3 regions of the Nonomuraea sp. NPDC054003 genome follow, and region 3 is predicted to be linked to each of the others. Evidence: predicted binding sites of a transcription regulator. Region 3 holds the regulator's gene; each other region holds the start of a gene.
The links. The regulator LexA, encoded in region 3, represses DNA repair genes until DNA is damaged. The targets are predictions, from matches to a motif close to TCGAACANNTGTTCGA.
Positions count from the first base shown of each region.

Region 1: the regulator LexA is predicted to act here: its motif matches at 1,055-1,070, upstream of ACZ6YG_RS12865 (Rv2578c family radical SAM protein).
Region 2: the regulator LexA is predicted to act here: its motif matches at 1,266-1,281, upstream of ACZ6YG_RS19595 (alpha-ketoglutarate-dependent dioxygenase AlkB).

Region 1 is NZ_JBVJKR010000004.1:488,997-491,259, forward strand. It holds gene ACZ6YG_RS12865 (Rv2578c family radical SAM protein) at 24-1,046, opposite strand; gene ACZ6YG_RS12870 (DUF3040 domain-containing protein) at 1,180-1,446, shown strand; gene ACZ6YG_RS12875 (penicillin-binding transpeptidase domain-containing protein) at 1,486-2,263, opposite strand, start outside.
Region 2 is NZ_JBVJKR010000007.1:91,650-93,912, reverse strand. It holds gene ACZ6YG_RS19600 (heparinase II/III family protein) at 1-531, shown strand, start outside; gene ACZ6YG_RS19595 (alpha-ketoglutarate-dependent dioxygenase AlkB) at 614-1,243, opposite strand; gene ACZ6YG_RS19590 (VOC family protein) at 1,382-2,140, shown strand; gene ACZ6YG_RS19585 (MFS transporter) at 2,165-2,263, shown strand, end outside.
Region 3 is NZ_JBVJKR010000001.1:261,188-263,450, reverse strand. It holds gene lexA (transcriptional repressor LexA) at 1,032-1,739, shown strand; gene ACZ6YG_RS01005 (DoxX family protein) at 1,988-2,263, shown strand, end outside.

The DNA of each region.
Region 1 (2,263 bases), on a different contig from region 3:
CCACCCATCCCGCTGCCCAGGGGTCACAGCAGGGTGAGCTGCTGGGGAGAAGGCGGTGGCGGCGGCGGGAGGCGGCGGGCCCTGGCCGGAGTGGCGCGGCCGATGCCGAAGCGGGTGGCGAGCTCCCTGATCTGGGTCGTGACGCGTTCCTGGTAGGCCTTGGGCGCGTAGGCGCCGCGACCGTACAGCTCCAGATAGCGCGGCACGAGGCGCGGGTGCTCGCGGGAGAGCCAGGCCAGCCACCACTGCCGGGCGCCGGGGCGCAGGTGCAGCACGATGGGGGTGAGATGGGTGGCGCCGGCGGCGGCGATCTCCCTGACCGTCCGCTCCAGCTGGGCGGGGGAGTCGGTGAGGTAGGGCAGCACCGGGGCCATCAGGACACCGCAGCCGATGCCGTGGGCGTTGAGCGTCGCGCACGCCTCCAGGCGGCGGCGCGGGTCGGGGGTGCCCGGCTCGACCGAGCGCCACACGTCGGGGTCGAGGAAGCCGACCGAGAAGCTCGCGCCCACGTCGGCGCGGTCGGCCGCCTCGGTGAGCAGGTCGAGGTCGCGCAGGATCAGCGTGCCCTTGGTGAGGACCGAGAATGGGTTGGCCGCGTCGCGCAGCGCCGCCAGGATGCCGCGCATCAGCTCGTAGCGGCCCTCGGCGCGCTGGTAGCAGTCGACGTTGGTGCCCATCGCGATGTGCTGCCCGCGCCAGCGCGGCGCGGCGAGCTCCTTGCGGACCAGCTCGGCGGCGTTGACCTTCACCACGATCTTCGAGTCGAAGTCGGCCCCCGCGTCGAGGTCGAGATACTCGTGGGTCTTGCGCGCGAAACAGTAGACGCACCGGTGGCCGCAACCGCGGTAAGGGTTGATCGTGTAGTCGAACGGCACCCGGCTGGCCGCCGGCACCCGGTTGATGATCGAACGCGCCTGGATCTCGTAGAAGGTCATGCCCCGGAAGCCGGGGGTGTCGAAGGTGCGGGCCACCGCGCCGCGGGCGAACAGCGGCGCGGCCGGATCGTCCGGCCCGGCGTCGGTCAGACGCAGGTTGTCCCAGCGCATGCCATGATTAGAACAGAGGTTCGACAGTGATCGCAAACCAAAAGAGATCGCAATTGGCAGGTCGGCCCACGGCTAATGATCTTCATAGTTGGGCAGGAACGCGGCACAGAGCTTGCGTTCCGGAGGTGCACCCATGGCCTGGTCGCAGGACGAAGAGCGGATGCTGGCCCAGATCGAGCAGCACCTCGTCGACGACGATCCGCGACTCGTCGCACGGCTGGAGTCGTTCAACGAGCGCGCGCGCCGCAGTGAGGAGAGGTCGGCGGGCGGGCACGCGCCCAGCCGCTCGACCGTCATCATCGTGATCAGCTGGTTCCTGATCGCCACGCTCGTCGCCACGCTCCTGATCCTCGTCCTGCGCGAGGGGGCCTCGGCCGCCCTCGCCCTGACCACCGCCTGACCCCATCCGCCCCGCGGGCCTCGCCCGAATGGGCCGGGGTCAGCGGGAGGACGGCAGGGCGCGCAGGAAGTCGGCGGCCACCGGCGCGGCGACCTTGCCGCCGCCGCCACCGCCCTCGACCACCACCGCGAACGCCACGTCGTCCCTGAACCCGATGAACCACGCGTGGGAGTCGAGCTCGGGCCCCGTGCCGTACTCGGCGGTCCCCGTCTTGCCGTGGGTGCCGGCGGGCAGGCCGGCGGCCTTGGCGGTGCCCTTGGTGACGACGGCCGCCATCATCGCGTGCAGGTCATCCGTCACCCCGTCGGGCAGCGGGCGGGGCTTGACCTTCTGCTCCGCCTCCGGCACCAGCGTGGGCGGCCGCCAGGTGCCGTCGGCGAGAGCCGCGGCCACGGACGCCATCGACAGCGGGCTGGCGGTGATGCGGCCCTGGCCGAAGGACTCGGCCGCCAGCTCGGCGTCGGACTCTGCCCTGGGGAAGCTGGGCTCGGTGGCGGGCAGGCCGATGGCCGGCGCTGTGTTGAAGCCGACCAGCTCGGCGGTCTTCAGCAGCTGGTCGGCGCCGAGCCGCTGCTTGGCCAGCGGCGCGAACGAGGTGTTGCACGAGTAGGCGAACGAGTCGGAGAACGACACCTTGCCGTACGCGGCCTCCTCGGAGTTGCGGATGCGCAGCCCGCCCACGGTCACGTACTTCGGGCAGGTCACGGTGTCGCCCGGCTTCAGCCCCGCGGCCAGCAGCCCGGCCGCGGTGACCGCCTTGAACGTCGAGCCCGGCGGGTAGCGGCCGTCGACAGCCCGGTTGAACCCGCCCCGGTTG
Region 2 (2,263 bases), on a different contig from region 3:
TACGCGTCGTACGTCAAGACGGTCACGGGCGGGACCACCTTCGACACCCTCCTGCTGCCCTCCACCGGAGCTGCGGACCCATCGGTCGCCGTAAAACGCCTCCCCGTCAGCGGCGCCACGCCGTTCGAGGCGACCGCGCTGAACCTGAACCTGGGCGCGCGCGGCGAGGGGGTGTACTACAAGTCCTGGAACAAGCAGGCGTCCCGGTCGTTCGGGCCGTACGACTACGACGGGAAGATGTTCTACACCGAGACCGGCGCCGCGGGTCAGACGGTCGTGATGATGAGCGGCACGTCCATCGAGCATGACGGCGCCACCCTGGTCAAGTCGCCCGTCGAGGTGCCGGACCTGGCCGTGCGCGTCGGGACCGACGGCACCGTCCGCATCGACGGCAGCGGCCTGACCGCGAGTACCGACCAGGCGCGCGCCATCGCGATCGCCGCGCCGGGGGCCACGAAGGTGGTCCTGAACGGCACGCAGGTGCCCTTCACCCGTGACGGCGCACTCATCTACGCGGCGGCCGTCGCGTGACGACGGGTTCGGCCGGGCATGCCCTCATGGCGGGCGAGTGGGCCGCGGCCGCGCGGCTCAGGCGGGCCGGTGACCCGGGCCGTCAGCGGACGCCGCGAGGGCGGAACTGGATGCTGATGCGCGGCCCCGCCGGGCGGGTGGTCTTGGGGACGGCGTGTTCCCACGTGCGCTGGCAACTGCCGCCCATCACGATGAGGTCGCCGTGACCCAGGTCGTAGCGGAGTGACGAGCCGCCGCCGCGCGGGCGGAGCAGCAGAGGGCGCGCGTAGCCCACGGACAGGATCGCCACCATGGTGTCGTGGGCGGCGCCGCGGCCGATGGTGTCGCCGTGCCAGGCCACGCTGTCGCGGCCGTCGCGGTAGTAGCACAGGCCGGCCGTGGCGAACGGCTCGCCCAGCTCTTCGCGGTAGTGCTCATCGAGGACGCGCCTGGCGTCGGCGAGCACCGGGTGCGGGAGCGTCTCGCCCTCGTCGTAGAACTTCAGCAGCCGCGGCACGTCGACGACGCGGTCGTACATCTTGCGCCGCTCGGCCCGCCACGGCACCGACTCCGCCAGCCGCTCGAACAGCTCGTCGGCTCCCGACAGCCAGCCCGGCCGCACGTCGACCCAGGCGCCCCGGTCGAGAGGGACGCGGCGGACCGTCGAGCCGAGCGGCCCCACGGCGAGTTCCTCGTTCAGGCTCAGCAGAGATGCTTGGTAAACAGCCGCCATACCACCGAGTGTAGGTGATCGTTCAAACATGTTTTCGACTGTGCCGGATCCCGCGGGCGGGGCATGAAGGACGAGAAGAATCGCGTGGCGTCGTCCCGGGCCGCAGCGGGGCCGCCACATCCGATCGAGGAGCACGTCATGCTCACCACTGAGTTCCTGCCGGGCAGCCCGTGCTGGGTCGATGTCGGCAGCCCCGACATCGAGGCGACCGCAGGCTTCTACAGCGACCTGTTCGGCTGGCGGTTCCAGCCGGCGATGGAGGGATACGGCTTCTGGCAGGCCGACGGCAAGACGGTCGCCGCGGCCGGGTCGGTGATGGAGGAAGGGGCCGCCGCGTCCTGGATGGTCTACTTCCAGACGCCCGACTGCGACGCCACCGCCAAGGCGGTCGAGCTGGCCGGCGGGCTGGTCCGCGCCCAGCCGTTCGACATCGAGGGGCAGGGGCGGATGGCGCAGTTCACCGACCCCGCGGGGGCGGAGTTCGCGGCCTGGCAGCCGGGTGGCACGCGCGGCCTCGACGTGGTGACCGATCCGGGGTCGTTCGCCTGGGCCGAGCTGTTCGTGCCCGACACCGACGGCATCCGCGGCTTCTACCGGTCGGTGTTCGGCTGGCGGTTCGACGACGTCGACATGGGAGATCTGACCTACCCGGTGGTCTCGCCGGCCGAGGGCGGCGCCGACTCGTCGATGGCGGGGCTGGTGGGGCTGCCGCCGGGTGACCGGGCCCACTGGGTGCCGTTCTTCGAGGTGCCCGACTGCGACGGGGTGGTGGCCAGGTGCCAGGAGCTCGGCGGCACGGTGCGCACGCCGGTGGACGACGTGCCGGGGGTGGGGCGGATCGCCTACCTGTCCGATCCGCACGGGGCGCGGTTCGCGGTGATCACCAGCACGGCCTGAGCGCGCCGGTGTAACGTCTCCTGGGTGTTGACACGTTACATGCTCGGCGCCCTCGCCTCCCGTACCGGCGACGAGATGTCCGGGCCCGCGCTGCTGGTCGCCGGGCTGGCCGTGACCGGGTCG
Region 3 (2,263 bases):
TCTCCCGTCCGGACGGGCCTTCCGTTGACGACCTGACCGTCTCCGGGCGCTCGCCCTCTCGTCCGGACGGGCCTTCCGTTGACGGCCGGGCCGTCTCCCGGCACTCGCTTTCCCGTCCGAACGGGCCCGCCATTGACGACCTGACCGGCTCCGGGCGCGCGCTCGCCTGCCGCCCGGCGCCTGCCATTGACGGCCTGGCCAACTCCCGGCCCACGCTCTCCCCCTCGAACGGACCCGCCGTTCACGACCTGACCGGGTCCAGGCGCACACTCTTCCGTACGGACGGACCCGCCATTGACGACGCCTCCCGGCGCACGCTCGCCCGCCGCCTGGCGCCCGCCGTTGACGACCTGACCGGTTCCGGGCGCTCGCTCTCGGACGGACCCGCCGTTGACGACCTGACCGGTTCCGGGCGCTCGCTCTCGGACGGACCCGCCGTTGACGACCTGACCGGCTCCGGGCGCTCGCTCTCCCCCTCGGACGGGCCCGCCGTCGCTTCTCCCCCACCTGCCAGGGCCGGTGTCCGAGTCGGGGCGGGCTGGGGGGACGAGGTACAGGTGGGGGCGCTTGCCGTCGGCGGCCCATCGCGATCGGGGGCCCGCTCCGCCGTCGTTATTCCGCCTGGGCGCTTCGGGGCGAGGGTGGCGTCCCTGAGGGCTCCCCTCCTGGGTGGCGTCGACGATGAGGGTGAGGCGCTTGACGTGGTCGCCGGTCGGATCCGCCATCAGATCATCCCGTGGATGCGGCCCGTGGGTGAGCCCGCTGCGCGGTGGCTCCGTCTGGTCGTTCGCATGATGGACCTCCCGCCGTCGTGGCCCCCGGAAACGGCCGTAGAAAGATCGGCAAATCGAACACGGTGTCGATCGAACTCCCGTACGATGTTCTACACCACACTGCCGACATTTTCGAGGAAGACTCGAACAACTGTTTGAAGATGATCTTCAACAGAGATACGGTCGCTGTGTGCGACATCAGGACCACGGACCGGGAGCCTCGCCCGCGGGGCGGGTTGCCGGGCGAGGAGGAGAGGCATGAGCGAGCGGGATGACGCCAATGGGGTCAGTGACCTCGCGGTGCGAAGGCGTGACTCACTGGGGCTGACCCCCAGGCAACGCAAGATCCTCGAGGTGATCCGCGACTCGGTGCAGCAGCGCGGCTATCCGCCGTCCATGCGCGAGATCGGCGAAGCCGTCCAGTTGACCAGCACGTCCAGCGTGTCGCACCAGTTGACGGCTTTGCAGCGCAAGGGCTATCTGCGGCGTGACCCCCACCGCCCGCGCGCGCTCGAGGTGCGGCTGCCGGGTGAGCCGGTGCTGTGGGTCGACCCCGACACCGCCACCGACGACGCCCCCGTCAACAGGCCCACCGCCGCCTACGTCCCGCTGGTCGGCCGCATCGCCGCCGGTGGCCCGATTCTGGCCGAGGAGAGCGTCGAGGACGTCTTCGCGCTTCCCAAGCAGCTGGTCGGCGAGGGCACGCTCTTCCTCCTGCAGGTCACCGGTGACTCGATGATCGACGCCGCGATCGCCGACGGCGACTGGGTCGTGGTCCGCCAGCAGCCGGTCGCCGAGAGCGGCGACATCGTGGCCGCGATGATCGAGGGCGAGGCGACGGTCAAGACCTTCAAGCGCAAGGACGGCCACGTCTGGCTGGTGCCGCACAACGACAACTACGAACCCATCCCCGGCGACGAGGCCAGCGTCCTGGGCAAGGTCGTGGCGGTCCTGCGCCGCCTCTGACCACTCGCCGCGTGAGACGCGGTGCGGCCGTCCCGCACCGCGCTCCTCACCGGCTCTCGCCCACCAGCCCGCCGATGGTCGCCGTCCTCCTCTCCACGCGCGTCCTGTCCGGCGGGCGCCTCTCCGGCTGCCCGGGTTCCATGGTTCCGTCGCACACGGCGCGTCTCCGGGCAAGTGCACCTACCTCCACCCTTGTCCGGTAACCAGCCGCATTCCGGCGGTTGATCGCAGTCCATAATGTCGGCGGCATGGAGAAGATCGAGACGAGGCCGAGTGCCGGGCGGCGGCTGGCCGGGGCCGGCCTGTGGGTGCTCCAGGTGGTCATGGCCGGCATGCTGCTGATGGCGGCGATGGGCAAGTTCACCGGGGCTGAGCCGTCGGTGTCCACGTTCGAGGCGATCGGGTGGGGTGACTGGTTCCGCTACCTGGTCGCGGTGCTGGAGGTCGCGGTGGCGGTGTGCCTGCTGGCGCCCCCGGTGGCCGGAGCGGCCGCGCTGGCGGGCGCCGGGCTGATGGCCGGTGCG